DNA from 4 places in the Paenibacillus sp. FSL H3-0329 genome. Region 1 is predicted to be linked to each of the others. Evidence: predicted binding sites of a transcription regulator. Region 1 holds the regulator's gene; each other region holds the start of a gene.
What was found. Region 1 encodes Rex, which represses fermentation and respiration genes when NADH is low (regulators of the CRP and FNR family bind a similar motif). Its sites were predicted from a motif close to TTGTGAAATATTTCACAA; they were not measured.
Positions count from the first base shown of each region.

Region 2: nirB (nitrite reductase large subunit NirB) is a predicted target of Rex. The motif match lies at 2,252-2,269, and genes of this name have one in related genera.
Region 3: NSQ66_RS19405 (polymer-forming cytoskeletal protein) is a predicted target of Rex. The motif match lies at 5,335-5,352, and genes of this name have one in related genera.
Region 4: NSQ66_RS03630 (flavocytochrome c) is a predicted target of Rex. The motif match lies at 3,413-3,430, and genes of this name have one in related genera.

Region 1 is NZ_CP150150.1:4,557,070-4,565,214, reverse strand. Features, by position in the region: gene dinG (ATP-dependent DNA helicase DinG) at 1-1,055, shown strand, start outside; gene NSQ66_RS20160 (redox-sensing transcriptional repressor Rex) at 1,186-1,839, shown strand; gene NSQ66_RS20155 (amidohydrolase) at 1,826-3,127, shown strand; gene NSQ66_RS20150 (DUF5590 domain-containing protein) at 3,300-3,818, shown strand; gene NSQ66_RS20145 (hypothetical protein) at 4,229-4,771, shown strand; gene NSQ66_RS20140 (AAA family ATPase) at 4,764-6,266, shown strand; gene NSQ66_RS20135 (3-hydroxyacyl-CoA dehydrogenase NAD-binding domain-containing protein) at 6,400-7,272, shown strand; gene NSQ66_RS20130 (acetate kinase) at 7,269-8,145, shown strand, end outside.
Region 2 is NZ_CP150150.1:4,870,818-4,878,962, reverse strand. Features, by position in the region: gene NSQ66_RS21645 (hypothetical protein) at 1-301, shown strand, start outside; gene ric (iron-sulfur cluster repair di-iron protein) at 599-1,294, shown strand; gene NSQ66_RS21635 (hypothetical protein) at 1,445-2,155, shown strand; gene nirB (nitrite reductase large subunit NirB) at 2,387-4,810, shown strand; gene nirD (nitrite reductase small subunit NirD) at 4,843-5,163, shown strand; gene NSQ66_RS21620 (formate/nitrite transporter family protein) at 5,216-6,007, shown strand; gene NSQ66_RS21615 (Crp/Fnr family transcriptional regulator) at 6,186-6,911, opposite strand; gene NSQ66_RS21610 (glycosyl hydrolase family 65 protein) at 7,334-8,145, shown strand, end outside.
Region 3 is NZ_CP150150.1:4,381,478-4,389,622, forward strand. Features, by position in the region: gene rbsK (ribokinase) at 1-394, opposite strand, end outside; gene NSQ66_RS19380 (LacI family DNA-binding transcriptional regulator) at 422-1,402, opposite strand; gene NSQ66_RS19385 (DinB family protein) at 1,550-2,017, opposite strand; gene NSQ66_RS19390 (LysR family transcriptional regulator) at 2,078-2,980, opposite strand; gene NSQ66_RS19395 (histidine phosphatase family protein) at 3,139-3,756, shown strand; gene NSQ66_RS19400 (hypothetical protein) at 3,820-4,065, opposite strand; gene NSQ66_RS19405 (polymer-forming cytoskeletal protein) at 4,725-5,276, opposite strand; gene NSQ66_RS19410 (peptide ABC transporter substrate-binding protein) at 5,461-7,050, opposite strand; gene NSQ66_RS19415 (LacI family DNA-binding transcriptional regulator) at 7,252-8,145, shown strand, end outside.
Region 4 is NZ_CP150150.1:818,251-826,395, reverse strand. Features, by position in the region: gene NSQ66_RS03645 (glycosyltransferase family 39 protein) at 1-676, opposite strand, end outside; gene NSQ66_RS03640 (aminoglycoside phosphotransferase family protein) at 1,349-2,125, opposite strand; gene NSQ66_RS03635 (hypothetical protein) at 2,270-3,157, opposite strand; gene NSQ66_RS03630 (flavocytochrome c) at 3,642-5,165, shown strand; gene gnpA (1,3-beta-galactosyl-N-acetylhexosamine phosphorylase) at 5,249-7,411, opposite strand; gene NSQ66_RS03620 (glycoside hydrolase family 88 protein) at 7,424-8,145, opposite strand, start outside.

The DNA of each region.
Region 1 (8,145 bases):
ATAAAATGCTTAATGAGATGCGTGACCAGGAAAGCCAATCCTCAGCAGACAGTCTTGTTACTGATATTAGCGGTTTATTTAAGGATTTGGCTTCCATACGTGAGCAAGTAAGATTCTTTATGGGGCTGAATGACGATAATGTAGTATATTGGCTGGAGGCAAATGGAAATTACCGCAGCAAATCACTGCAGATGTATGCCGTCCCTGTGGATGTTAGCAGCCAGCTTAAAGAGTTGTTCTTCGATAAGAAAAAAAGCATCGTGCTTACCTCGGCGACGCTGTCTGTAGATAAATCTTTTCAGTTTATGATTGATAATCTCGGACTTAACGAAGCTGCGGAAGAGGGACGTCTAATGACCTCACTCCTTCCATCTCCCTTTAAGTATCGCGAGCAGGCGCTGCTAGTTATACCGCGTGATTTTCCTAGTGTGAAGGGCAGTGTGGGCGATGCTCGATTTGTCGATACACTCGTACAGTCGTTAGCAGAAGCTGCCAAAACAACACGTGGGCGGATGCTGGTTCTGTTTACTTCTTATAAAATGCTGCGTCAGGTATATGATCCGCTTAAAGAGGCTTTGGCCTCACAAGAGATTACGGTGCTTGGTCAAGGCGTGGAAGGTGGCAGCCGGAGCAAGCTGATCCGCCGCTTTCAGGACAGTGCAGCATCCGTTCTGCTGGGGACGAGCAGCTTCTGGGAAGGTGTAGATATTCCAGGTGAAGCACTGACTTGCCTGGCCATCGTGAGACTTCCGTTTCAACCACCGAATCACCCGTTGGCGGAAGCGAAGTCGGAGTTATTGCAGGCCCAGAAGAAGAATCCGTTCATGAAATTATCTGTTCCTCAAGCGGTTATTCGTTTTAAGCAGGGATTCGGAAGACTGGTTCGCACGGCGCAGGATCGCGGAATAGTTATTGTTTATGATACAAGGGTTATTGAATCTCATTACGGGAAGTATTTCCTTTATTCATTGCCTGGTCCCAAAATGGAGCATATGCTGACTGATCAAATGGTCCCCCGCATAGCGGAATGGCTAGAGGATGGCGGCGCTTCTTAAAATGCTCGTCTTCAGTTTAGCTCCTCCTTATCCTTAAGGGCGGTAAGTTACAGTACCGCCCTTAATAAGGAGAGGTATACGTTTGAATATGGATTTTCACAAGAACATTACTATTTTTAGGAGGAAAAATATGAAATCGGATAAAATATCAGAAGCCGTTGTTCGCAGACTACCTGTGTATTTGCGTTTTTTGAATGATCTCCAGAATCGCGAAATATTAACAGTTTCCTCTCAGGAACTTGGACAAAAGCTTGATCTTAATCCCGCACAGATTCGTAAGGATTTAGCGTATTTTGGTGACTTCGGCAGAAAAGGTATCGGCTATGATGTAACGTATCTTATTGAGAAAATCCGTCATATTCTGAAGCTGGATCAACAGCTTAATGTAGCTTTAGTAGGGGCAGGTAATCTCGGACATGCCTTGTCTAATTACAATGCATATCTCAAAGATACTATGAAAATCACGGCTATATTTGATTCGTACGCTCCTAAGGTTGGACGTAAGATCAACTCCCTTACTGTGCAACCAATGGATGAACTAGGCAGCACGATTCGTGAGCAAGGTATTCGCATTGCCATTATTACCGTACCTGATTCAGAAGCTCAAAATGTAGCAGATATTCTCATTTCTTCTGGGATTGAAGCGATTTTGAACTTTGCCCCTGTGATTCTGAAGACACCACCGAATATCCGGGTGCATGCAGCTGATTTTACAACTGATCTGCAAAGTCTTGCTTATTACTTGCGGGATGGAAAGGAAGAAAGCGAACATGAACAGCAATAAAACGATAATTAAGGGCGGGTATTTTCTGACTCCGGGAACGGATGAGCCGGTTCTGAGTGGATATATGACTATTGAAGATGATTTAATCACTTACATAGGAAAAGAAGAGCCTCAGATGGAAGCTGGAGTGCAAGTGGTTGATGGCAGTCGTCTGCTGTTCATGCCTGGACTTGTAAACACACATGGTCATGCGGCGATGTCTTTGCTGCGTGGATATGGAGATGATTTAGCGCTACAAGTGTGGCTTCAGGAGAAAATGTGGCCGATGGAGGAAAAGTTCACCGGTGATGATGTATACTGGGGAACCTCCTTATCTGTATTGGAAATGCTGAAGGGTGGAACTACGACCTTCCTCGATATGTATGATCATATGGACCGAGTAGCTGAGGTAGCTGAGTTATCAGGTATCCGTTCCGTATTGATGCGTGGTGTGATCGGGTTATGTCCAGAGGATGTACAGAATCACAAGCTTGCGGAAGCGATTTCTTTTGCCCGTAACTGGCATGGAAAGGCGGACGGTAGAATTACTACTATGATCTCGCCGCACGCCCCTTATACTTGCCCTCCGGACTTCCTGGTTAAGTTCGTGCAGGCAGCGCATGATCTGGATTTACCGATGCATACGCATATGTCCGAAACGAAACGTGAAGTGGAACAAAATGTGGCGGATTACGGGTTGCGTCCTGTAGCTCACTTAGAGAAGCTTGGAATGTTCACACGTCCCTCGATAGTTGCACATGGTGTTCATTTAAATGATGAAGAGATTGAGATCTTGGCTCGCCATAATGTGGGTGTCTCTCATAATCCGGGCAGTAATTTGAAGCTGGCTAGCGGAGTGGCTCGGGTTACTGATCTTCTAAAAGCTGGTGTGAAGGTGTCTCTTGGCACGGATGGCGCGGCCAGCAACAATAACTTGGATATGTTTGAAGAGATGCGGCTTGCAGCTCTCATTCATAAGGGTGTCAGCGGTGATCCAACGGCTGTTCCAGCTCCAGAAGCTCTACGTATGGCTACAGAATATGGCGCCCAGTCCATCTTTTTAAATAATGTAGGTAGACTTGCTGTTGGGATGAAAGCTGATTTCATTGCAATTGATATAGATCAGCCGCATTTGCTGCCACACACAGATCTGTTGTCTCATGCAGTTTACTCTGCTAGCGCTAAGGATGTTGAGCATGTGTGGGTGAATGGTAAACAGGTCATCAAGCATGGGCAATGCTTAACCCTGGATGAGGAAGCTATCCGGCGTAAAGCGCAAGAAGCCTTCGAAGGTTTATTGAAGCGTTAAGTCTGGATAATAACGAATAAATAATAGGCTGCGACTTTTTGCTTTTAGCAAAAGTTGCGGCCTTTTGTACATTTTAAAGGCTGGGAAAGCTAGAAAATTATGAAATTTTGGATAAACACGCGGGTGTGTTATATAATCAAAAAAGATATATTACTAGAAAGGGAGCTGTACCTTGAAGAAAAGGAAAAAATGGATCCTCCTGGGGTCAGTTCTGATTCTGCTCCTGGGGTTTGGACTTATCCAGTTCTATGCCTATATTATGAAAGATCAATGGAACGAGCAGGATATCGCCAAGGATGTTGCCAAAACCAGAGCGGGTCTAACAGAGGTAACCAAAGCACAAAAATCGGTTTGGGATGAAAATGCAGTGTACTGGGTTTTAACAGGAAAAAATGAAGCCGGGACTGCTCTTATGGTCTGGGTCCGCTTTACGGTAGATGGAAAATTTGCTGAAGGCGACGACGCAGTGTTTGCTGAGGAACTAAGTAAAGGAACCTCAGAAGCCCAAATACGCGGCATTATCAAAGCTGATCTTCCGGACATAACGATTGAACGCTTGCTGCCGGGAGTATATAACGGAGAGTATGCTTGGCAGCTTTTTTATAAACAGAGCGGTCGGTATTATTATCAATTTTATCGGTTTTCGGATGGGTCCCGAATGGGTGAAGGTTACAGTTTACCTAAAAGTTAAGCCGAACATAAGGAAATTAAGGGTGGCAATGTAAACAAGCGAACTTATTATAAGTTCGCTTGTTTACATTTATTTGATGTACAAAAGTGATATACTAAGTGATATACTGAATGGGTGGTTATCACCGAATATTCTCTTAAATTCACATACAAAAATAGGCCGATTGATTAAAAATCAAGGCCGATTTTGTCGAAAACGAGGAATATATTTGGTATTGATGGAAATATTTAAAAAATTAAATTTTAAATATATTCACATTTATTTTGAAATTAGTATATACACCTGTGATATACTACTACTTGTAATTAGAACAGCAATAAGAGACTTCAGTCTCTCTGATGAGCTCTCAAGTAGCTATAAATTATTATACTGAGCTTTATATTTTGTCATCTTTGAGAGGAGGACGTTTCTTGAAATTACGTCTTGTACCTGTGCTGATAACGTCTCTACTGTCGGCTACTCTATTGTTTGGTGGCTTCTTTTTGTATCGTCAGTTTGCAATGCAGGAACCACTTCAGAAGATTGTATCTCAATATGAGGGCGTCAATGATTCTCATATCAGTATTAACCGCAATGAGGTCACTTTGAAACTTGATCTCCAGCCAGGCACGAAATTACGTGAACTGGTTCAGTACGTCTCTAAAGAAGGAAAATCGATGATTGATGGACGTACACTGAAACTTGATGTAGAACAGAACTCCAGTGAACTGCTGGATGAATACTGGGATAAAGCGATGTTCTCTGTAGCTGAAGCCATGGAGAGCCGTAAATATACACTTATACCCACAGAACTTGATGGACTCAAAGCGCAATATCCGCAATATAAAAATGTGATAGCCTCAACAGAAATTGACGACAATAATGTCTATGTAAGCTTGAGTAATGGAAAAGAAAGCAAATTTATTATTTTGCCGCGCAAACCTGCGACATTGGGGGTATGGAATAATGCCTAAATACCTTAAAGAAATTCTAATCGGATTTGTTCCTGTCTTGTTTATTTTTATGGCTTTTCTAGGCATTAATATATTCCCGATCGTTATTGCTGCTGGGATGCTCACGGCTTTACTTATCATTGCTCATTTAAGAGGCGGACTTGCGGTAAATGCAGGTGCCGGGAAGAAACGCAAGAAGGATGGACCTTCAAAGCTTACTTTTGAAGAAATTGGCGGGCAAGACAATGCAAAGCAGGAGCTTCGTGAAGCGTTGGATTTTTTGATCCGGCATGAGGAAATCAGCAAATTCGGGATTCGGCCTTTGAAAGGGATTCTGCTTACAGGCCCTCCAGGAACAGGTAAGACCCTTATGGCTAGAGCAGCAGCACATTATACGAACTCTGTATTTGTGGCAGCATCAGGCAGTGAGTTTGTAGAAATGTACGTAGGTGTCGGTGCCGGCCGTATCCGCGATTTGTTTAAGGATGCCCGTACCCGCGCCCTTAAGGAAAACAAGCAAAGCGCTATTATTTTCATAGATGAAATTGACGTAATTGGCGGTAAGCGTGAAGGCGGACAGCAGCGAGAATATGATCAGACCTTGAATCAGCTGTTGACTGAGATGGACGGGATCTATAACAACGAAACGCCGCGCATTCTGCTGGTAGCAGCCACTAACCGTAAAGAAATGCTTGATTCAGCATTGCTGCGTCCTGGCCGGTTTGACCGTCATATTCAAGTGGACATGCCTGATAAAAAAGGCCGCAAATCGATTCTCGAATTGCATGCCAAAAATAAGCCACTTCATGCAAATGTGAACCTCGACAAAATTTCCGAAGAAGCCTATGGTTTTTCCGGTGCTCAGCTCGAAAGTGTTATGAATGAGGCAGCAATTTATATGATGCGTGAGGAATTGACAGAGGTTGAGCAGCGGCATCTGTCGATGGCGATTGACAAGGTTATGATGGGGGAAAAAACGGACAGAGAAACTAACCACGAAGAGAAAAAACGGGTGGCGATCCACGAATTGGGACATGCCATTATGGCAGAGCTGCTGCGTCCGGGAAGTGTTAGTCAGGTTACGCTGACTCCGCGGGGGCAAGCCCTTGGTTATGTACGTCACAATCCTCAGCAAGAGCAGTATTTGTACACCAAAGATTATCTCGAAGATCAGATTATGATCGCACTTGGTGGAGCGGCTGCAGAAGAAATGTATTATGGCGGACGAAGCACAGGTTCGCGTGGCGATTTTGATCAGGCCCTGAATATTGTCGAAACCATGATGAAATCCGGATTGACTTCGTTGGGTATCGCCAAGCTGGAAATGGTTACCACTGAAGAGCTTATGAAGGAAAACAGTAAAATTTTGGATGAACTGATGGTTCGTACTCACGACCACCTTGAAAAGCAACGAAATGTATTTGATTACTCCCTTGACATTTTAATGAAGGAAGAAGTGCTCTCTGGAGAGCAATTTCGATGTCAATTTCGTGACAGCGTGCGTTTACCAGCATAAATATTTATGCTGGTTATTTTTTTTTACTTTTCAGGCATGCTAAGATATCATTATATGTCGGGCTTTATAAATTTTTGCGACAGACAAGGTACAATACAAAAGTATAGATACCTGAAAGGATGGAGACTTTTTTATGAATTTCAAGAAAATTGGTGTCATCGGCGGTGGCACAATGGGACAAGGGATTGCCGAAATGCTGGCAGCCAAGGGCCTGGATGTATTGCTGGTGGAGAAAACCCCTGAGAAACTGGACTACTCCTACGAAATGATCGAGACAAGTCTAGATAAGCAACTGGAGAAATGGGCGATCACTCAAGCTGAGAAGAAGCTGATTCTTAGCCGCATTCAAAAAGTGACACATTTCGCAGAGCTGAGCTCTTGTGACATGGTTATCGAAACAATCGTTGAGGATTTAGAAGAAAAGAAAAAAATATTAAATCAACTGGATCAAGTATGTCCAAACCACATTATTCTTGCCAGCAATACGTCAACACTTAGCTTGACTGAACTTGCAAGTTCTACAATGTATCCGGAACGCGTGATCGGAATGCATTTCATATACCCTGTAGCTAAAGTGGATCTTGTTGAAATTGTACGCGGTCTGAAAACTTCAGATGCAACTTTTGAAGATACAAAATCCTTTGTTGATGAAATTGTTGAGAAAAAAGGTGTAATGATTTATGAATCCCCAGGATTTGTAACATCACGCCTCATTTGCTTGTTTATCAATGAAGCTATGCACGTGCTGCAAGAAGGCGTTGCCTCCGCACAGGATATTGACGATGCTATGCGTATTGGTTATCAATTCCAATATGGACCGCTTGAAATGGCTGACAGATTCGGTCTGGATTCGGTTCTTGCTGCACTTGAAAATATGTTCCGTGAATATGGTGAGCTGAAATATCGTCCTTCCACGATCCTTAAGAAGATGGTGCGTGCAGGACAATTGGGTATGAAATCAGGCGAAGGCTTCTTCCAGTACGACAAGGATGGTGACCGTATATGAATATTCTAGTAATTAACTCCGGTAGTTCTTCTTTAAAATATCAATTGTACAATATGGCTGATGAATCCGTTTTGGCTAAAGGTTTGGTGGAACGTATCGGGATGGATTCCTCCATTCTGAACCATAAACCTACTGGTAAAGCTGAAGTAACAGAAGTAAGTGAAATTTTGGAGCATAACACAGCGATTCGTAAAGTTCTAGCTTGCCTAACGGATAAAGAGCATGGCGTTATTGAATCCATTAAAGAAATCAATGCTGTGGGTCACCGTGTAGTACATGGTGGTGAATTCTTCAAAGCTTCCGCACTTGTGGACGCTGATGCCAAGACTAAAATTCGTCAATTGTTTGACCTTGCACCACTGCATAACCCAGCAGCAATGATGGGGATTACGGCTTCTGAAGTAAATATGCCGGGTGTACCGCAGGTTGTTGTATTCGATACTGCATTCCACCAAACAATGCCTGAAAAAGCTTATATGTACGCGATTCCTAGAGTACTGTACAATAAATATAAAGTTCGTCGGTATGGCGCACACGGTACATCACACGACTTCGTAAGCAAAGCTGCTGCGGAGTACTTGGAGCGTCCGTTGGAAGATCTGAAGATCATTACTTGTCATATCGGTAACGGAGGTAGCGTAACTGCAGTTCAAGATGGAGTGTCTGTGGATACTTCCATGGGTATGACTCCTCTGGAAGGTTTGATGATGGGTACTCGCAGTGGTGATCTTGATCCAGCAATTGTTCCTTACGTGATGAACAAGGAAGAATTGTCCGTAGGCGAAGTTAACTCCATGTTGAACAAACATAGTGGACTCCTAGCAATTTCGGGCGTAAGCAGTGATATGCGTGATATTATTGAGGGTATGGAAA
Region 2 (8,145 bases), 310 kb from region 1:
TGAGCCCTTTTTTGATGAAGATGATTTGCATACGATATCCTCTTATTTCGTGCCAACTTATCTTAACGATCTACGTCTACTGGAGCAGTCTAAGCCTTGTAAAGAGTACAAAGATCAGAATATACAGATTTATCAGGAATGGATATCCGCCCCTGACCTTGTCCTCAAATGGAATGGTGGCCTGACAGAAGGCAGATGGATGACCGGTGTTTATATGGATCACTCCCGCTTTGCTGGTTTAGGACCTTATTTAAAGGACGCAAAGGGTAAGCGAACGTATATGCAGGCTTATGTTCAATAAAAGATACAGATTTGGTGTGACCGAATAGATAAATGTAAGACAAATAACATTACTGATGCCCGTGTGGTAAACAAAAGACAGGTCGATTGTGGGGATATATCTCCATGATTGACCTTTTTCGTTCAACAAAGAGATACAATTTTCGTGAGTACAATCACAAGTCAAAACTCCTTTCAGGGTTAAGGTGAACAGGTAGAAAAGATTTTTTCAGAACCTGATCACATATCCCGAGGAGGAACTATTATGGAAACTAAACAACCTAATGATAGAATTTCAGATTTACAGCATAAGCAATCGGTGCAACCTGGATTTACTCCAGATGCCCTTGTAAAAGATATTGTGCTGCAATTCCCAAAAGCTGCGGATTATTTCAAGTCCAAACGGATTGATTTCTGCTGTGGAGGCGCCAAACCTCTTGCTGAAGCAGCTGTAGAGCGTGGACTAGATCAAGAGATGATCATTAGTGATCTCAACAAGCTATTCGAGGAATATCCGGTACCACAAGAAGAACTCGCATGGAACACAGCACCTTCTGCAGAGTTAATCGACCATATAGTGAGTAAACATCACCATTACCTGCGGGAAGAGCTGCCCCTAATTAGCCAAAATGTAACTAAGGTATACCGGGTTCATGGCGGAGATTCACCTCATTTAGAAGAGTTATATAGCTTGTTTAATACACTTAAGGAAGATCTGCTTCAGCATACAGCTAAAGAAGAGGAAGACGAGTTTCCAAAATTATTAGCGTATGATGCCAATCCAAGTGAAGAAGGGCTGACCATACTTCGTGAGGCATTAATTGACCTTGAGAGTGAACATGACACAGCAGGCGATATATTGAGACAAATACGCAAAATAACAGATGATTTCACCCCACCGGCTCATGCTTGTACAACCTATCGTTTGACTTATGCCCGGCTAGAGGAGCTGGAGAGCATGACTTTTGAACATGTTCATCTGGAGAATAATATATTGTTCCCTAGATTCCAGTAGAAAAAATGAGTTTTCAAAGAGTCCCTTAGGGGACTTTTTTTATATTTGAGAACAAAGCTTATTTACGTTATTCTTAAATAGACAGTATGCATAACTTACTACAAGCCTGAGACGCTGTGTGGTCATTAGGCGGGACAAGGCGGTGTCACTATGCCCACGAAATATATGTGGAGGTTGTTACTAGGATTAGTCATCGTATTCATAATAGGTGGATGTTCGACTCTTGCTGACGTTAATAATGAAGGGAATAATGGCTTAGCAGGATCAGACGGGCCTACGCTTTCGCTTATCGTTGCGGGAAATGACTTGCTGACCAACCCTTTGGACAAGCAGCTTAGCGAGAGCTACAGAAAAGGGATAACGATCTTTGACCTACTGAAAGGTAGTGGGAAGGCCACCTTTTCTGAGGATAACACAAGCATTCTAACGGTAAATAATATTTCACTCAGTCCAGGAATGAATTGGGAGCTGCAAATGGATGGGGAGACCATTGGATCTGAGGATTGGGGTCGAACCGTCGGGCATGAATCAAAATTAGTAATTACGGCGATGTCTAAGGAACAAGAGGAACCCCTTCAAATTGTGTTGTTGACCGTGAATGGCGGAAGTGAGCAAGTGAATTTGAATCATTCATATGTTATGGGATTTACTGAAGATTTAACAGTGAGAGGTTTGTTGAAGAACAGCAGTGTGGTGCAGTTGACCGAAGACAACAAAAAGGTGTTATCCATTGGTGATTATACTCCTCTTAGCAATGAAGTTTGGAAGATGAAGGTGAATGGGAAGCAGCTGCTTGAGAATGGAATGGACATGAAGCTTAGAGTGCAGGATGAATTGGAGATTTTATTGGCTATACGTTAAAAAAAGTACATAAATGCCAGATCTACGGTTATTCAGAACCTGTGATCTGGCTTTTTTTATTAGAATTTAGAACCTAACAAAATTGTCTTATTTTTTATGTGAAAACATTCACATTTAATGTGACTGTAATCACAATCTCTCTTAAATTTTGAAATGTATAATTTCATTATGTAGAAGATAAGTTGAAGCAAAGTTCAACAAGAACGGATAAGACTGAGGAGGCACCTAACTATGGCAGCGAAGAGAGAAAAATTAGTATTAGTCGGCAACGGTATGGCAGGCATAGGTACGCTAGAGCAAATATTGAAGCTAGGTGGAGCTTATGACATTACGGTCTTTGGAAGCGAACCTCACCCCAATTATAATCGGATCATGTTGTCCTATGTTCTCGAAGGCAGTAAAACCATCAACGATATCATCCTAAACGACTGGAACTGGTATGAAGATAACAACATTACCTTGCATACAGGAACAACAGTTACGCGAATTGACGAGCATTCCAAGCAAGTAATTGCGGATAACGGTATGGCTGTTTCTTACGATAAAGTGATTATTGCAACGGGTTCGAATTCATTTATTTTACCTGTACCTGGTTGTGATAAGGAAGGCGTAGTGGGTTTCCGGGATATTGCAGATTGTGATGCGATGCTAGCTGCGGCTAAACAATACAACAAAGCGGCGGTAATCGGCGGGGGCTTACTTGGATTGGAAGCGGCAAAGGGTCTTGTGAACCTTGGCATGGACGTTACTGTAGTGCATCTGATGGAAGATCTAATGGAGCGCCAGCTTGATCGTAATGCCTCCTCTATGTTGCAAGCTGAGCTAGAGCGTCAAGGCGTGAAATTTGCCATGGGCAAACAAACAGTAGAATTGACTGGGGAACAGAGAGTAAGTGGTTTACAATTTAGTGATGGCACTACACTTGCAGCTGATTTTGTAGTTATGGCTGTAGGCATCAAACCGAATATAACTGTGGCAAAAGAAAGCGGAATTGCTGTTAATCGTGGAATTGTAGTGGACGATTATTTGCAGACCTCTATGCAGAATGTATATTCCATTGGCGAATGTGCCGAACATCGCGGAGTTTGTTACGGATTAGTAGCGCCGCTCTTCGAGCAGGGTATGGTTCTAGCTAAACATCTCTGCGGAAGCGATACAAATCCATATGAAGGTTCTGTTGTCTCCACCAAATTAAAAATTTCCGGTGTGGATGTATTTTCTGCAGGTGAGTTTATGGATTCCCCTGAGCACACTGTAATCTCAAGCAAAGATGAATGGAAGCGAACCTATAAGAAAATTCTGCTCAAAGACAATGTCATTGTTGGTGCAGTCCTGTTCGGGGATGTGACGGAATCGGCTAACCTGCAAAAGTTAGTAAAACAAGGTGCTGTAATGACTGATGAGATTTATACAGAGGTCATGGGTACGGGCTGCTGCGGAAGCGGAGCCAAAAAGAGCACATCTGTAGAAGCTATGGCGGACGAAGAAATCGTTTGTGGCTGTAATGGGGTTACGAAAAAAGCGATTGTGGATGCGGTCATAGAAAATGGTTTTACTACTGTGGACGAGATCAAAGCATGTACAGGAGCGACGCGTTCTTGCGGAGGTTGTAAACCGGTTGTAGAACAAATTTTACAATTTGTCCTGGGTGATAGTTTTGAGCAGTCTGCCAAGCAAGGTATCTGTAGCTGTACAACGCTTAGCCGGGATGAGATTGTTGCTGAGATTACAGCTAAAGGTCTTAGTACTACTAAAGAGGTTATGCATGTACTGGGTTGGAAACAAGAGGAAGGCTGCTCTAAATGCCGTCCGGCGATTAACTATTATCTGGGGATGCTAAATCCGGATACACATCAAGATGAGAAGGAATCACGTTTTGTTAATGAACGTATGGGAGCCAATATTCAGAAAGACGGAACCTATACCGTTATTCCACGCATGTACGGCGGGGTAACGACACCAGAGGATTTGAAGAAAATCGCTGATGTCTCCCTTAAATATGATGTAAAAGTTGTGAAGGTGACTGGTGGGCAACGCCTGGATCTAATCGGGGTGAAAAAAGAGGATCTGCCGAAGGTATGGGAAGAGCTCGATATGCCATCAGGTTATGGTTATGCCAAATCGCTACGTACGGTTAAGACTTGTGTGGGTTCACAGTTCTGCCGTTTCGGTACACAGGATTCGCTGGGAATGGGCGCGCTCATAGAACGTAAGTATGAACGTCTTGATTTTCCTGCCAAGTTTAAAATAGCTGTCAACGGCTGCCCACGTAACTGTGCGGAATCCTGCACGAAGGATATTGGCATCGTCGGTAATGACGGCGGTTGGGAAGTATTTATCGGTGGTAACGGTGGGATCAAACCACGGATTGCTGATTCCTTCTGCAAAATTAAGACCGATGAAGAGTTGATCGAAGTGTGCTCCGCTGTGATGCAATATTATCGTGAGACCGGTAATTATTTGGAGAGAACCTCCGAGTGGGTTGAGCGTATGGGACTTGAGCAGATTCAAATGGTCATTTTGAATAATGAAGATAACCGCAAAGAGCTGGCCGCACGGATTGACTTTGCTCTGACTCAGGTGACGGATCCTTGGAAAAAAATGCTTAATGACAGTAGCACTCGTACTGCGCTTTTTGAAGAAACAAGAGTCTAGCGGATATAACGCACACAGAAGGGGAGAGACCAATGAATAAGACCACACAAACGTATGCAATAGGCTCAGTACAGGATTTCCTGCTGCAGATTGGCCGTGTAGTGATTGCTGGAGCTGTTGAACTGGCTGTATTTCGTGCCTCTGACGGAGCCATCTATGCAGTAGAGAATCGTAGTCCTCATCCTAAGGGTGGCCCGCTTGCGGAAGGGATCGTGTCAGGTCACTATCTGTACGATCCGCTGTACGATTGGAAAATCGATCTGCGCACGGGTGAGGTGCAGGCTCCAGACCAAGGTAGTGTTGTGACTTATCCAGTCACACTGGACGGAGAGAAAGTTACAGTGAGCGTGTAGACACCGAAGAGTGTAGTAATAGATTTAATAGAAAACGGTGGGGTGGAGTATTATGTTTACGCAAAGTGTGGAGAGCATCGTAGAGACGGCAGTCAGTAAGCGGGACAAAATGAATGAAAGCTTGCTAAGATATTTTCTAGCAGCCCTGTTGGCAGGTGCTTATGTAGGCATTGGGATTATCCTTATTTTCTCTCTAGGAGCACCGCTAGCAGCTGCTAAATCACCTTTCCAACCGCTTATTATGGGTACATCCTTCGGCATCGCCTTGACGCTTGTAGTATTTGCAGGCTCAGAACTGTTTACTGGGAATAATATGTTTTTTACTGTAAGTACACTGGCAGGCAGAACCAGTATCTGGGATACCGTTAAGAACTGGATCCTTGTATTCATCGGGAATGTGGTGGGTGCAGTGATTTTAGCGCTTTTAATTCGTGGGACTGGGTTATTCAGTGCTGCGCCGCCAGAGCATTTGATCTTTACAGCCGCTGCTAAAAAAATGAGTCTCCCGTTCTCTGAGCTGTTTTTTCGTGGAATCCTATGTAACTGGCTGGTCTGTTTAGCGCTATGGATGTCCTCACGTGCTAAAAGTGAATCTGCTAAGCTAATTTTAATCTGGTGGTGTCTGTTCGCCTTTATCGCAAGCGGATATGAGCATAGTGTGGCTAATATGACTCTGCTTAGTGTTGCTGTGTTGCTTCCGAATCATCCGGAAACCATTACGATAGCTGGATGGCTGCATAATATGATCCCTGTAACTTTGGGGAATATCATTGGTGGGGGCGTATTTGTCGGCATGGCCTATTGGCTGATCTCACCAGTGCGTGGTACTCGCAATAACCGTTAAATCCATTTTTAATTAACTATATTAGAGCTGAACCGATCTTGGGTTTAGCTCTTTTTTTGTTGAATATAAAAAAAAGACACCTGCATTAGGCGCCTTGGACCACTCTATTTTATATTATGCAGAATAATTGGGTCATGTATGTTTCATTGAGGTGAATAGAGGGTATATTATAACGGAATTAGATCCGGCAGATTTCGTTCGGACACAGTTCGCAGTGGCAAATTTCTTGCAGCATGCCAAGGTCCTTGATGACAATCATACCGTTCTCATACTCAACAGCATCTTTTTTACGCAGGTCGCTCAGCATCCGGTTAACACTTTCACGAGTGGCACCGATCATGTTGGACAAATCTGTATGCGTAATTTTTTTGTTGATAAGGATATTCTCACCATCGCTGCTCTTCTCACCATAGGTATTGCCAAGACGAATGAGCGTGGAGCATAGTGCACCAGGTTTGCCGTACATCATTAGATCACGGAATTTAGTTTGGGTGAGACGGTGATGAATACCCATCCATTTCATAAAGTCGATAGCAAAATCACAATGTTGGCAAATGAGAATTTCTAGATCCTTTTGTTCGATGACGCCAACTTCACTTTCTTCAATCACTTCGGCTGTAAAGCTATGCTTAGTGCTGAAGAATGGATCTGCTTGACCTACCATATCGCCAGCTTGATACATATAAAGAATGAGTTCTTTACCTTCATCAGTAGATTTAGTTAATTTCACACGTCCACGTTTGATATAAAACAATTTATCCGAGTAGTCGCCTTCCCAGAATAGATGTGAACCCTCTGGAACTATGCGCTCTTTCATTGTAACTAGAAGTCTGTTGAAATTCTGTTCGGAGAAACAGTTTGTATTTCCGTGGGCTTCGATAACATTGTAATGTTCTTTTAGCATAATCGACATCCCCTTTATTCCCTCAGTTTTTCAGTAAATTTTAAATTAATTATACCTTGAAAATCCCTCGAATTGGTTATAAAAAATCGTTTAAAAGTGTCGAATTTTCAACATTGTGATAAATTTCACTTCTAAAGTGTTCGATGTAATATTCTTTTTAACTAAAAAAGAGTAAGTGATCTCACGTTTATGATATATGAACAGCGGCTATCCATTATTCTCAAATACTGGGTTAATCGCTGTTTTTTTGCGTCCCCGTTAGATTGTAACATATAACACAGTTGAAATTCATGTTAAAGAAATTAGTTTTATCTCAACTCCGTATAAATGCACACATCTTCATTACGGTCGGACATTGGCTCTATTGCTATGCAGCGATATCCTGAAATTGGAGCAAAAATCAGGAGAAGGAGAAATCATATATGGCTAAAGTAGCAGACAAATATCTTAAGGTTGATCCGTGGGCAATTATTGAAGAGGGCTTTGATCCAGAAAGAAATCGGACTTCGGAATCTATTTTTTCATTGGGTAATGAATACATGGGTGTACGCGGATATGCAGAGGAAGGGTATTCAGGTGACACCCTGCAAGGAAGTTATTTTAATGGATTAAATGAACAATTGGATATTGGCAATCACTATAAAGGGATTATTCGCTCGCTGAGATATATGGTGAATGCGGTGGACTGGCTGTATACACGTCTATCTATAGATGGTGAACAGCTTGATTTAGCAAAAAGCAACGTAACAGATTATGTGCGCAAGCTGGATCTTCGTAAGGGTACGTATCGGAGAGAGCTAATCTGGCATCTAAACGATGGCAAGTCGCTAAAAGTAGTCTTTACACGTCTGGTCAGCATGACTATGTCTCATTTGGGGTTGCAGCGGGTGGAGTTTGAACCCCTTAATTTCTCAGGGAGCGTGGACATTTGTGCAGGTCTTAATTTCGGCATTATTCATGAAGAACGCGGCGAATGTATGTGGAACAGTCTCCGCAGCGGAGTAAGTGGAGCGTCCTCTGCTATTATGGCCAGTACAGTGAATACTGGGAATAAGCTGTTCTCAAGCTTTACCTTACAATCCTCGCAGCCGTTGCAGCTCACTGCTACTGAGAGTGATAAGTTTATTGGACAAAATTTCACTCTGGACCTTACGGAAGGAGAAGTTTCCTATTTTACCAAACTGGTTATGAACTATTCGGATAGTGATTCTGCCCATACAGCTGAAGAGCTGTG
Region 3 (8,145 bases), 180 kb from region 1:
CAGAGCCTTTAATATTCTCAAGTGCCCGTTCAACCAAAGCAGGAGTAACTAAATCATTGGCACCTTTTACAACGATAATGCTATTATCACCTTCCGCTAAAATGATGTGGGCTGTGCCACTTTCGGCATGTGTAACCGGTTCCACATTGGCGGTAAAAACGCGATTCTTTTTCAGATTATCCATGATAGCGGTACCATAGAAATCATCACCTACACAACCAACCATCGTAACTTCTGCTCCAAGACGGGCAGCAGCGACTGCTTGGTTCGCGCCCTTACCGCCCGGAACGGTGGAGAATTGTTCTCCAAGCACAGTCTCACCCGCGTGAGGTCGCTTATTCGAAGTCACTACTAAATCCATTGAACAGCTGCCAATTACACAAATCTTAGCCATTTTCATCAACCTTTCTCATGTTGTCATCTATTCTTTACTTCTTGTAGTTTCCCGCTCCACAAAGCTAACGGGTAGTTGAATAATCTTCTCTTCCACCTTATCTTGCTCAATTAGCTTAATAAGTAAACCCGCCGCTTCTCTACCCATATCATGTGCCGGCTGGCGAATGGTGGATAAAGCAGGTGACAACAAGCTGCTAAGCGGGATATCATCGAATCCGATGATTTGCAGATCCTGCGGCACTCTTTTACCTAAACGATGTGCTTCATGAATGACTGCCGTCGCGACAATATCATTACTGGCAATTACGCCATCTGTATCTATATATTTAGCAAATAACTCCACAGCCCATTGTTCTGCTACTGTATGGGAGAAGGATGAAGTTTGGATCACATTATAGCTGATTCCCATTTCATTAAGTACTTCAATCGCCCCAAGAAATCGATCTTGTGCAGGTTTGATATGCGCCGGTCCTTGTATTACTGTGATTTTTTTGCTTCCCCGTGCGATAATCTCTTGTGCTGCAAGACGTCCGCCCTTTTTGCCATCTGCGTATACGGAAGGGCTATCGTTAGAAGTACGGTCCAGAAATACGACCGGAATTTTCAAGTTAGAATAAACGTCGCTCTCAGGGAAGTTGGTTGACGATATCATACCAATGACATTATTTTGGATAAAGGTTTGAATATAATCCATCTCTTTGTCCTCGTTCTCATCACTATTGCCAAAGATGATCCGATAACCTTGCTCCTGCATCCGATCCTCTATCCCCCGCGCTAACTGCGGGAAGAAGGGGTTGGTAATATCAGGCAAGAGCAGCCCAATTAATTTAGATTTCCGCTTGTACAATGATCTTGCAACCTCATTAGGGGTATAATTCATTTCTTTGATCGCTGCCTCAACCTTTTTGCGAGTATCGATATTCACATATCCAGATTCATTTATAACCCGTGAGACTGTTGCTACCGAAACTCCAGCTATTTTTGCGACATCTTTGATCGTCATCATTCTTTAATTCATCCCCCAATGTGTAACCGGTTACATGTATTACATAAATTAGATTATCACATAACCTTTTCATTTACAAATCTTTTTTTTGATCATAAAGCTAACAAAAGATACCAATTATATATCGATATCTTTTGTTATTTGAATTTATTCATCTGCAAAGCGATTTAATAATTTTATTGTATTGAAGTGCATACCTTCATGGTAAAGTGTGAAATTTATGAATTCACCGATTGAATTTAAGGTTAATCCACTTCCTGTTGTAAGAGGGGTTACTTGCTCACTTAAGCGATTGTGAAAAGCTTCCTGGATCCGTTTGGGTTGCTCCGTAAGCATCTCAAGTAAAACTTCAAGCGTTGGCGGTTCCTCATTCCACTCGGCTGGTTTAGTCCCTTTCGCAAATAAGCGTTCAAAGCTTGCCGGCAATTGCATAAGCTCCCTAGCAGAATGAAAGGCAAACTTCTCTTGCACCAAATAAATATGTCCCAAGTTCCAGCGGATATTGTTATTAAAACCTTCTGGAATACTATCTAAAATTCCCTCAGATAGTCCCTCGACAGCACGCACAGTAACACTACGCACAAACTTAAGTTGTTTGAATATGATTTGATCCATTATGACCCCTCCTAACTTTTATCCATAGTTTACCATAAGCTTATCTTTAATTTCCTAATATTATTTTAAACTTAATTGTTTCATAACGAGCGTAATAAACGACTGCATATAGCTTTCTTGAAGTTCCTTCTTTCTGTAACCCATCCATATCGAATGCTTGGAGACTACATTTTCTACTGCTACATTAGCTAATGTTCCCTGATCAAGATAAGGTTTCGCCAACAAAGCGGATACATAACTAATTCCATAACCGGCAATCACAGCTTGAATAACTTCATTCACTCCATTAAATTGAAGCCCAATCGTTGGTTGCTGTACACTTCTTTCTTCACACAACCGGACAAGCCGCTCTCTGGCTGCACTGCCCTCTTCTCTCATAATAAATGCTTCAGACATCACTTCTTCAAAACTTACCTGCTGTTTCGCAAAAGGGTGATGGGAAGAAACCACGAATACATACTCGTCCCTATATAACTCCCAATGTTCGAACACTCCTGTATTATGCGAAGGAAACTCCATATCACTGTAAATCGCCACGTCTGCTTCAAAATTATTCAATTTTTCCATGACTCCATGAGAATTAGTAGTAGTGATCTGAATGTTAACTTCCGGAAAAGATTGTTTAAATAATGACGCCCACCGGGGAATGAGGATGCTTGTCGCCAAATAATTACCTGCAATCCGCAGATTCCCCTCAGGAAATTTGTGATAGTCTTCAATGATTTGCTGGACTTGATCACCCATGGCAAAAAACTTCTCAAGAGGTTCGATTAACCTTTTTCCTAAAGGGGTGGGCACCATCCTCTTTCCTTTAATTTCAAATAATAAAATATGATTCTCCCGTTCAAACTTACGGATTTGCGCTGATATAGCGGGTTGACTGATATGCAAACGTTCAGAGGCTTTGGTCACACTACCTGTGATCGCAACGTAATAAAACAATTTTAATACATGATAGTTCATCGTGATCTCTTCCTCACTTCATAAAATAATATCTGTATTCGCCGCTTATCCTCAGTCATTTTACTATAACTATACATTATGGATGTTAACTATTATATATTGTTTATTTATATTTATTTCTTTTATACTTACAACTATTCATAAGGGAGGTTTTGTTAATGACAAAGACAGTATTATACTTAACCCGCCACGGGCAAACAGAATGGAATTTACAAAAACGAATGCAAGGCCATCAAAATTCTGCGCTTACAGCCTTGGGCGAACAGCAGGCGGAATGGTTGAGAGATCGTTTGCAAGTAGAAAACTTAGGCGCAATTTATTCTAGTACTAGTCCAAGAGCATTGCATACTGCACAGATTTTACGGGGAAAGCGGAGTTTACCTATTCATCAGCAAGTTTCTTTAATGGAAATTAACATGGGGAGCTGGGAAGGAATGAATACGGATCAGATACAACTAGAATCCCCTTTACAATATTCCCATTTTTTCACCAGACCCGATCTATATATTCCTCTAACCTCAGGTGAAACTTATAAGCAGCTTGAAGAAAGAGTAGTGCCGACAATGGAGCGCATCATTAACGATAACGTAGGGCTAGAGGTGCTCATCGTCACCCATCGGATGACTTTAAAAGTCATTATGGCTTATTTTCTTAATAAATCATTGCAGGAAATAGGGGAGTTACCGGATATTCTCTCTACTGCATTATGTAAAGTAACCCTAACTGATAACAATACAACCATCGATCTGTATGGAGATACTTCACATTATCAATGACTATGTATTAAAAAAATAAAAAGGTAACTCCGATTAACGGGGCTACCTTTTTAGCGTTCAACATTAAATATCCACACTTTTGATTATAAAACTGCGTACCTTCATCCATTTGCCTGAAATGAATTCATCAATCGTTTTCGTCTTTGGTCTAACGCAAAAACGGTGTTTTGCCCCTTTATCAAAGCCCACAGCTTCAAAAATTAGGCTGTCCCCTATTTGCTCCTTGAAGAACACTTGCTTTAATCCCAACCTATTTAACATTTCAAGCTTTACGCTCTCAATATATGTGCGCGAATACTCCTTAGACATATGTGTTCCTCCTAGTAGTGGTAGTAATAGTATAAGTCAATATGAAGAAAATCAACAACAGTTGATATATTCTTCCACAAAAAAACAACCAGGCAGCGATTCTCCGTTATTGGAGGTTCGCTGACTGGTGTTTTGGGTCTGTTGTGATTTGCTTGATAGGTTATGAGCTAAGCTTAATCATTCGTAGCTTTCGGATAACCACTCCGTTGTAGCGCACTATCTTGATATATCTGTAAGATAACTGCAATCTATACACTTATTCGATATCCACAAGGGCTAATTCTAACTTTAAGTGTATTCTATACAATTAAAAACTAGAGAAATAGCCTATAGAGTATTAAATCAGGAAAATAGATGTACAAAATACAGCTATTTTCATTGGCCGGGCGTTTTGAGCATTTTAGTTGTACAAAATACAGTTAAAACCATCTACTGTACACTTCAATGTTTCATACTCCATTACTTCATACTCCAATAATTCACTGCTTCAATACTCCATTACTTGTTACTTCGAAGCCGTTGGCTCTCATATGGTAACTAGATGGGGTGTAGTCCATTATGAGTCAGCCCATTCATTACTGATTCCTTTTGCCTATCCTATCCGGATAATTCTATCTATTTAGTCCTTCTACTTCTACCTAATCGAAATCATCACTAACTTATTTAACTTCAGTTGCCCCAGTCACTTTACCTTCAATCCCTGCAGTTGCTTTCACATCTTCGTTTGCGAAGTAAAGATTTCCATCAATAGTCGAGGTTTCATGCAGGTTAAATCCGTTCGCTTCTACATAAACATCACCTTTAATGGTTCCGCCTTGAACTCGCAAATTTTCACTTTGTACGGTTAACTTAGGTACAGTGAGTGTGTAATTGGCAGTAACTTTGTGATCAGCGTCTTGGGCATAAAGAGCAATCTTACGGTAGATGTCGCCGTCTGCGGCCCCTTTATCATGGAATTCGCCTTCAACAACAACATCTTGGGCAATGGTCACATCATTTAGAATGGCAATAATCCAGTTTCCATCTTTACTTACAGCCTTGGTAAACGCATCTGCTTGATTTACGATTGAAGCTGTAGTAACTGCATCCGTTTGCTCTGTAGCTGGAGCCGTAGTAGCCGCTGAATTAGTTGCATTATTATTATTCGCACCACAACCAGACAAGACTGCAACCGAGACGCCTGCTACTAACATCATTTTAAATAACTTCATTTTAAATCCCCCTTGTTTTTGATTATAAATTAATTATATATTAAAATTTTTAATAAACAGGTGAAAAATTTCACAATATTGTGTCGTTATCTGAAGCGGTTTCACAAAGGTGATTAATTCCATACAAAAAGGACACTCCCAATAACTGCGGAAGTATCCTCATAGTCTTTATTACTATAATTTTTTAGATTAAATACCCTCTTGAAAAAGATATGGAACCATCATACTCTACACTTACTTTTTTAATGTTAGGTTTATGCAAAACATCAGCATAAAAATAATACAGCGGAAGGATGACCATTTGGTCAATGAGCATTTTTTCAGCTTTTGCATAAAGCTTGTTTCGTTCGCTAGTGTCTAATGTAAGCCTAGCTTGTTTAATATAACTATCATAAAGTGCACTGCTCCAGCCCGAATCATTATCGCTGCTCCAAGATGTGAAATAATCTAAAAAAGTCGATGGATCGTTATAGTCGGCTGCCCAAGCCGCTTTTGCCATTGTATAATTCTGCTTAAGACGATTATCAAGCAGATCTTCCCAGGGTTGAACCTCAAAGCCTACTGTAATGCCCAGATTTTTGTTCCAGCTGTTAATAACGGCTTCTGCAATTTCTTCATGCCCTTCATTTATAATAATCGAAAAACTAGGAAGCTGAGTTAAGCCCTCTTCCTTCAAACCTTCCTGAAGTAATTTCTTAGCCTGTATTACATCCTCTTTGAAATACCGTGTATCAATAATCTCTGATCTAAAATTCAACTTGGAACCACGAATACTCCGAGGAATAAAACCGTAAGCAGGTGTACCATAGCCGATAGATTCTCGGTTAGCTGCCATGGCTAATGCTTTACGTATCTTCAGATTTTTGAAAGGTGCTTTGCTTAGATTGTACTGATAATAATATGTAGAAGCATACGGCAAAGCATATAACTCCTGAGGGAATACAGAATTTAAAGAAGCCTTATCTATCAGCTCATCTTTTGCCCCTACCCAGTCAACTTCATTGTTTAAGTAGGCCATAGTTGGCGAAGGTGTTCCAGCTTTAGGCCGAAGTAGATGCACCTCTGAGAAACGAATTTCTTGCGCCGCATAATAGTTTGGATTTTTAATTAGATGAATCGAATTTTCATCCCACTGTTGCAGTTTAAAAGGGCCATTAGTAACCATAGTTTTAATATTGTACGCCCAATTCTTATCTGCTTTCGCGACTTGCGCATTAATTGGCATGTAAATACTTTCCGCGAGAAGCTGCGGGAAATGTGAAGTTTTTTCATTCAAAGTCACTTGGAGTGTATCGTTATTTAACGCTTTCACACCCACTTTCGAAGACTCCTTTAGCTTCCCTTTATGATAATTCTCTGCGTTAGCAATTATGAACATTTTGAATGCATAGCTATTCATAGACTGAGGTGCAAGCGCTTGTTTCCATGCATACTCAAAATCTGAAGCCTTAACCTGCTGCTGATTACTCCATTTTGCGCTCGGCCGCAAGGAGAACGTGTATGTTTTCCCATCCTTGGAGACTGTCCACGACTTGGCTATCCCGGGAACCGCCTCTCCCGCATCATTCAAACGCACCAATCCCTCAAATATCCCTTTAAAGACCGTAGTCGTACTACTATCTGTGGAAGTGGCAGGATCTAGATCTACAGGAATATAATCAAAACCAATACGCAACACCTGTTTAGCCTGTACAGCAGATGCAGTGTTCCCTTCACTTACATTTAAACCTATTAGTAATACTAAAACAAAGAGAACATGGAGCAATTTTTTCATCGACACTTCCCCTATTTCTATTATTTTTATTAACTAGAATAACATGGAATCTATTGATTCCGATAGATTAATTTCACCGTAATTCTTCCATTTCTAGAACCTAGCAGGGTCATCTAACTGCACACTCACTTCCCATTGACGCTTTGGGATCAGAATGTTAATCTTTAGAAAATATCACAAGGATAAGGGAGCTATTTACTGGTGAAAAAGACAACCATGAAGGACATCGCACTTCGTGCCAATGTCTCCGTCGCAACAGTGAGCTATGTTCTGAATCGTGTCGGCAACCAAACCATTCCTGAGAAAACGCGCCAGCAGATTCTTCAGCTTGCCGAGGAACTACACTACATACCCAATCTGGCGGCACGTTCACTTGCGAATCAGAAAACAGGATTGGTAGGTGTGCTTGTTAACACCTCAGCCCATACACCACACTGGAAGCTCCATGCCCAGTTCTCATTTATACATGCCTTGGAACAACGGTTAACAAATGCTGGTTACCATACGCTGCTATATTCACTTGATGTTGATCAGCCTTCTTTGGATATTATCGTAGAAAGAAAGCTGGAGGCTGTATTTCTGATCGATGTGCGCGAGGAAGCCTTTTATTCGATCTCCAAGCATTTTGTAGAAGGAATTCCTTTGATTCTGATCGACAGCATGATTGAAGATAAACTCTTTAAGCAGGTCCTTTTCAACTATCGAACAGCTCTGCAAAAGGTAAAACCACAGGACCTTTCACAGGTATGTTTAATTATGGAGAGCTTCAATAACTCTTTCCTCACCCGCTTTATTCAGGACAGTATTCCATTACCTGAAGAAGCGATATTCACCGTTGTCAATTTGGAGGAATTAAATACATTCTTACAGGAGGGGGACTATAAAGAGGCCATTGTCATTAATGAGTTTATTGGAAGTTACGTTGAAAAAAACGGGAGGTTCGAACAACTCTCTGTGCTTTGCACCTGCAATTGTCCGGAAATATTAGGCGATGACGTTCATAAATTCATTTTCACAGGGGATAAAGCGGCTACTGCATTTGAACTCATGGACAAATTATTGCATCATTCTGACTACTCCGCACAAGAAAATAAT
Region 4 (8,145 bases), 3.1 Mb from region 1:
TGGCAAAATATAAAGCACTTGTCAGAAAAGCGGTAGCGATCACATCGTTATAGATAAAATTACTCATAAACAATGAAGGGATATAGGTTGCGGCAAACACGAGGATGCCATAATCCTTATCCTTGGACTTATAATTGAGCTCTTTATACAGCATATAAATCATTAATGAGGTTAAGAGTGTAAACAGAATATTAAATATTTTGATTACCAGATAATTATCCGGAAAGATCAACAACAACGTCTTTAAATATAAAACGATCGAAAAATTAAACGGAAACATATGCAGATAGCCGTTCGTGTCAAACGACGAATAATCATTCCTGTACAGCATGTCGAGTGCCAATGAAAGCACTGTCTGCGAATCATCCGTCGGCAAGCGTGGAAACAGAAAGATAATCACCATCTGGATTGCAAAAGAAAATAGCAGTGTGGCTGGAATGACTATTTTCCAACTGTACTTATTAAGCCTCAGGCACATTTTATACAAAATAACGCTTAATGCCAGCACCCCTGCGATCACTAGAATAAAAAGACCCAGCTGTTGTCTCTCCAAAATTGGCGTATCCCCATATACGAAATAATTATATTTCGCCCTAATAAAAAAGGAGGATGCGATAAAAAGACCGATAAAGAATGCAAGTATGAGATACAATGTTTTTTGAATTCCTCTTATCATGGAAAACCTCCTTTGCGCAATCGAAAGCCCTTTACAATCCGCTGCCCCGATTCATAAAAAGCATTATAAACACCCAAACTGAAAATCCAATGAAAATCGGATGTTTGGGAATTCGCAAGGAGGAGATTTAGAAAGAGGGGTACGTCCTACAATTGGGAATCAAAAAATCGCAAATGTGATACGGAAGTTTCAAAATGGAGAAAGTTGCGGAGACAAAGAGAGAAAATGGAAAACTACTCCAATCCTAGGGAGTATTATGACAAGAGTCTTAATTCTCTTTCAAACGATTATGCTATACTGGTGGAGCAAATAGAATAGGCTTAAAGGGTCGGTCGGCTACCTCTCACCGAAGGGAGGGATGCCTTGTGACAGTGTTTGAAGCAATGATGCTTATGCTAACCTTTGGTTCGCTTATCGTAGCGCTGCTGTCCAATAAACGCAAATAGACCGCCCACTCACAAAGGCATGCGGTCTATCTGTCGTGTCCTATTTGCTGAAGCCTACCGCCCTTAAAAGCGGCTATTGCCTTGGGAGTCGTGTTACAGCACGGCTCTCTTTGCATTTTACGTCTTTTCTGCCTTTAATATACCACAAATAATTTAATAACGTAATAATGTACGGTGTTACATTACATTTCCAATCTCCCAGAAAATCCATCCATCCTTGCGTACATCAGAAGAATTTACTATCCATCTTTTTTAAAAACCGATTATCAGCGATTAAACTTTTCACTCTCTTCGTTGTATTAGGCCCTTTCGGTGTGCTACCTCTTCTATTCAGCAAAATCCACCGTAGACATGCCCAAGCTTCAAAGATCTCAAGTTCTTCCTGATCCATATCATTTTCCAATAGATAAGCAGTTCGGAACACATCAGCATAACGCTCGGAGATATATATTTTCAGCAGAATAAGTGACCAGGCAAAATCATATCTAGAGTCTCCCAACTGGCCGTTCGTCCAATCAATTATGGTATATCGCTCTTTATCCTCCACTATATTTCCGATATGAAAATCCCCATGAATGATACAGTCTTGCTTCATTGGAGTTTGCTCAACAAGAATAGTCAACACATTAGAAATATCAGATTGTTCTTTGGCTTCAGGGAAAAAGTAGCCGATGAAATTGTATTTTGGCAGTTGTATATTTCCAATCTCTTCAACGCGAATTTTATGTATTTTTGCTAATAGGCTTGCGAGTTCCTTCATTTTCCTGGTATTCATTTTATGAATAGGGGTTCCGTCAAAACTTGTTAACAACACCTTATCTCCATCCAAATTGATTCCCCAGCCCACTGGTTTAGAGACGGCTACTCCTCGTTCGGATAGAACATCCAATAAACGATATTGAAACTGGACATCCGGTCTGGATTCCTTATTCCATGTTTTCAGTACATAGCTCTCTTGATCAGAATTAATCCTTATGACCTCAGCTTCAAATCCTTGATCCATTGTATGCGCAGTTAAGCTGTCTTCCTGATTTAATAAGTCGTTTATGATTTCGTTGTGCTCTAGCCAATTTATGAGAGATATAGGAGTTTTCAAAAATGGTTCTTCCTTTCGGAGTCAGCTACAACAGATTTACGCAACCCAAAACTACAAATAACATAAAATAGATTGTTCTATCCAGTACATAAATACAGTATCCGGGCTTTTCTTTTCAAACTTTTTCATTTTTAAATACATGTCCATTCCATCAGAAACATCATGCCATAAATCCGTAAATACAAAATCATATTTTTCCTTAGACATATGTTGTTCTGCATATTCGAAAGCATCTGCTTGGATAAGCCTGATCTTGTGAGCATTACTGAATTGTGGCAGTACGTATTTATTAAATAGATCAATGACATCTTGATTTTTTTCAACAACCGTTATGCTTTCAACATTATCTTTTTCAGAAACCATATAAGCATAATAGCCAAGCCCAAGTCCAAACGTAAGAACATTCCCACACGCTTTATCTACAGCTTCTTTCATTGTTTCTATTTCATTTGGCGTGATCGTCATCCAGATTCTATCATTCTCTAATACGGCCGGGAACATGAATTCAGTTTGAAAAAAACCAACCTGAGGAATTTGTCTTCCCTCTTCTGTCCGGATGATATCATTGCAAACAAAACCTTCAAAAGGTTTATATTTTTCATATTTTAATTCACTATTATTAATCTTTATAGTTGGTATCTTGATATTTTTATAATATGGATTGTCATAATATTCATTTGCATCAAGCTTATGAAGCATATTGCTAAAATATTGGTTGAACAATTCCTTATCATCAACATTATCAACCGTATCCATCCCAAAGGCAGAAGCCAACATTAAACCAAAAGCGTATTCATAAGACACTCCAAAGTTAACAATTTCTTCAATTTCTTCTTTGCTAATAAAGTCGGGGGTATTATTCAAATAATGACTTAGTAAAGCAAACACTTTATAGTTATCTTCTTTTACCTTTTCTTTTATTACTCTATTAGATTCCATATCCTCACCTGTTTATTAGAAATTATTTCCACGACTCTTATTAGTCTTTCCAGTATGCCTAGTAGGCAATACTCCCATTTTACCATTTAAAAATCCAGAAGAACAAAAATCGCTTTACTAATCCGTGACAGTTACCACTTCTACAGTGAGAAAATCTTACGTCAAAATCTTCTAATTGCAAGGTTTATGGTCCATTTTTCAGCTAATCTGCTCAATATTTCGTTACCCTATGTTAGAATAGACGACTTGTATAATTTGTGAAAACATTCACTAATAGTCATGATTGATGGTATACTTAATAAGAAGATGAACTAAAGAGAATAACGATGGAAACTGTGGACGTAACCGTAGAAGATTTGAAGTTAGGAGAATAACAGCGACGCGCGCGCTTCTCCACTTCCAACTCCCTCTGATACTTCCTTTCTTTTTTGTCGGGTTCTTTTGGTACATCTTAATAGAGAAATATAAAAGTGGAGGGTTAACAATGAAAAAGAAAGCAGCTGGTGCTCTGAGTCTCGTCCTCTCTGTCATGCTCGTTACCGCAGGTTGCGGTAATGGAAACGACAAGGTGAACGAGAGCAAGAGTAATAACAACGAGAAAAAAGAAGTTGAAGCCGTCTCCGGGGCATCTGAAGCAAGCTACACACCATTCGATCAATTAAAAGATAAATATGATATCATCATTGTCGGTGCGGGTGGTGCGGGAATGTCCGCGGCGCTTGAGGCCAAAGAGAAAGGCATGAACCCTGTTATTTTGGAAAAAATGCCGGTTGCCGGCGGGAACACAACCAAATCCTCTTCGGGAATGAACGCTTCTGAAACAAAATTCCAAAAAGAACAAAACATTGAAGACAGCAATGATTTATTTTATGAAGAGTCATTAAAAGGTGGCCATGACACTAACGACAAAGAAATGCTTCGTTTCTTCGTTGATAATTCCGCGAGTGCGATCGATTGGCTGGATTCCATCGGAATCCGCTTGAACAATATCACCATTACAGGCGGCATGAACGAAAAACGTACACACCGTCCTGAAGATGGCTCTGCTGTGGGTCAATACCTTGTCAAAGGTTTAGTGAAAAACGTACAAGAGAAAGAAATTCCACTTTTCGTGAATGCTGATGTCAAAGAAATTACCGAAAAAGACGGCAAGGTTAATGGCGTTAAAGTCCTCTTTAACCAAACAGAGGAAAAAACAATTACGGCAGATGCTGTCGTTGTAACCACTGGCGGGTTCGGTGCCAATATGGATTTGATCTCCGAAGTAAGACCTGACTTGGAAGGCTACGTTACTACTAACCAAATCGGCAGTACCGGAGACGGCATCAAGATGATTGAGAAACTCGGAGGCACAACCGTCGATATGGATCAAATCCAAGTTCACCCGACTGTGCAGCAAGAAAAATCCTACCTCATTGGCGAAGCTGTTCGTGGGGAAGGCGCTATCCTTGTTTCCAGTGAAGGTACACGCTTCACCAACGAATTGGATACCCGTGATAAAGTAACGGCTTCCATTAATACACTGCCTGAAAAAGCAGCTACGCTGGTCTTTGATTCCGGTGTTAAATCCCGTGTGAAGGCTATTGAACAATATGACAAAATGGGTTTCGTGATTCAGGCGGATTCCATCGAAGCTTTGGCCAAAGAAATCGGTGTTCCAGAGGATAAGCTGGCAACAACGCTTGATACTTGGAACAGCGCCGTTAAGAATAAAAAGGATGCCGAATTTGGCAGAACTACAGGAATGGACAATGACCTGTCCACTGGTCCTTTCTACGCTATTAAAATTGCTCCTGGGATTCACTACACCATGGGTGGCGTGAAGATCAATACGAACACAGAAGTTCTAAATAAAGATGGTGAAGCTATTCCTGGTCTGTTTGCGGCTGGTGAAGTTACAGGCGGCTTACACGGACAAAACCGGATCGGCGGCAACTCTGTTGCAGAAATCATTATTTTCGGCCGTCAAGCTGGGATCAAATCTGCTGAATTCATAAAAGCAAAATAAGTAGATAATAGATACTATAAGCCTCACAGCAAAAAGCTCAAGCATCGGCAAGTTAGCCGCTGGCTTGAGCTTTTTTAATGTAATTAATCGCCAATAGTCCGGATAATAGTATCAAACGGATCTAATTCCAACGTTTGTTGTCCATATTCTGTATCAATCGTAGTTTTTTGAAGCTGGTCGCTATTGTTAATCACGACGAGTATTTTACTTTCTGGATAATACGCACACTCTGTATATAAATTATCCGTAATATACTTTGTGTCCTTTAACTCATTCCCGGCATAACGAATCACATTTAACAGCAATCTTGTATTTTCAAAGCTTAAGGTGAAAGAAGGCAGGTAGATCCCCTTTCCTTTACCAAAGGTATGGGCAGACAATGTTATCATCCCACTCTTTTCACACAATACCGCTGCCGAGCCATCCGTAAGATAAATGTTATTTTTAGGTGTTATACTGGCTCCTTCAGGCACTAAACCTTGCTCATCTCTAGCCTCAAATGTCCATCTTCCATGAGCTACCTTGGAGCCTGTATCCTCATCGAGACCAAGCACATGGGCCATTCTGAAAAAGCTGTCATAACCTTCAAGCGCCGAAGGCTGATTGACACCTATAAAAGTACCGCCCTCATAAACCCACGCTGTCAGTAAGTCCACGCACTTATGGTCACTCCAGTATTCTCCGCCACTCCATGCTGAACCTGCCGAGCCGGCATTAATCACTACATCACACTCTTGTAATACTCCCTTACGGATATCTTCAAAATCAATGAACTGGACTTCAATCGGCAATCCGGACAAAGCCTCATTGATATGAATCAGATCATGGATATACGTTTCATGGAAATGCCCGGACAAAGTCCACGATCTCAATTTACCCCAAGCGTGTAAAATGGCTACCTTCGTCTTAATGTGATACGGTTTGCCTTTATGATGCAGCTCTTTAATTTCTCTGAATTCATCCGCGATCTTTTCGATATAATCACAAAAATCCGGATAAGGCTCTACAAGATGCAAATATCCGCCCAGTCCAATCCGATCTATAGGCTCTCTGAGCAAGGCGCGCCGGATATTAATCCAATACTTTTTGGCATCGAGCGTAGGGTTACCTCCCTCCATAAACGTAGGAAGCCCTCCCAATCCAACCGGAAATAAATAGGGATGCAGCCGAATCTCATGGGTATCTACTTTTACACCAGAACAAAGCCTTGCCTCATATCCTGAGAACACACATTTAATCATCCCGTCAAAACCAAATTCTTCAAAACGGTCATTGTAAGGCTCCATGCCAACCCAACTATCATCATAGAAGACATACGCCAGCTTATCGTGCTTATGCACAATATCAATTAATTGCTTACCAAATTCGATGACAAAATCATTGATAAATGCCATATAGTCCAGCTTCCGTTGCTGCGCCGGGATATGACTGACCCGATATTTCCCACCATTCACAAAATCCTCGGCCGTGAGCGAATACCCATATTTTTTGGCAAACAGATCAAGCGCTCTTGAGCTTACCGTAAAATCATATGAACCCCAGTCCGAGAACAAATGGCGATTGCGCTCATCACTGCCCCAGATCCAGGCGAAATTATAAAAGAGGGAGGTAAATCGAACCACTGTTGTTTCCTTATGCTTATGACACCAATCTTCTATCCAATGGAGTAAATATTTTTGCGTTTCTACATAGATGGGATCAATCTGCATCAGATGCTCTTTTTCCCAGTGATTCGTGGTGTGATTGTACATGGAGATCTCTTCCCAAATCCGATAGACCATGAAGCTGACTGTGTATTTATGCCAAGGTGCAATTCCAGTAATGACTACATTTCCCGATTCCCGCTCATAATTCCACAGTTCTCTTGGAACCTCTTCGCCCGTCGTTCGGTCAAAAACCTGCCAGTACTTAAACGCCTCTTTGGAATCATTCACTCGGAATTGTTCAGCAAAAAAATCCTCCATCAGATAGATGGATAAATAATCTTGTACCGCTACCTTAGGATTTGTTATTAAAAAGCTCTGCTGCAGCTTGTCTGAATTCTGGGACGCCCATTCGTTATGATCTCTGATGATGCAGATTGTAGAATAAATGCCGTATCCTGCGTTGATAATCTCATCGGACAACTGTGTGCCGTCACTGTCACGGATGACATCGGCACCCCAACGTTCAGCTAATTCCAGGGTCAATGCCTCATAACCGGATTCTCCCGGCAGTGTAAAGGCCCCCGTTGTTTTTTTGGACAACTTGGATCCCTCCTATTTAAGCATATCGGATAGAAAAGCTAATGCTAAGCCTTGCCCCCAGCCTTGATTCCAGTCTTTTGGAATATTGCGGTATCCTTCCCGATCCTTCATAACCGCTGTTCCGCCAGAAACACCTAGTACCCGTCCATCTTCACTGATATTGTTCAAAATACCTTTCAGGGCCTTTTGCACATATTTGGTATGCAGCGGATTGCCGTTATTGATCATAGCAGCCGCAATGCCGCAAGACGCGGATACTTCTTCATAAGACTCCTCGTCATCTAGTACAGTCCGCCACAGGCCGTTCTCCGTTTGCACCAGCTTGAGTGCGGCCAGCTGATCGCGCAGCGAACACTCCACGTCCATACACTGCGGATACAGATACCATTCTTTCAAAAGCTTTTTAACTTGCGACATAGTGTATGCGCCCCAAGCATTCGCTCTGCCCCAGAATAGTCCAGACATGTGATCCTGCTTCACATTATTGTAGCCGTGGTACCAAAACCCGCTGCTAGGATCTTGCAGGTATTTGATATGCCAATAATATTGATTCAAGGCATCTTGGATCATTTCCTGATCCTTTAATTTGCTTCCTACACGAAGCAGAAAAAATGCCGCCATAAACAAGGTATCCGCCCATGCCTGTTCTGGAAAATCATTAGAAATAGAGACGGTATGCTGCAACACATGATCTCCGAATCTAAGCGCATTGTTCTGCAGATAATCCACCTTGC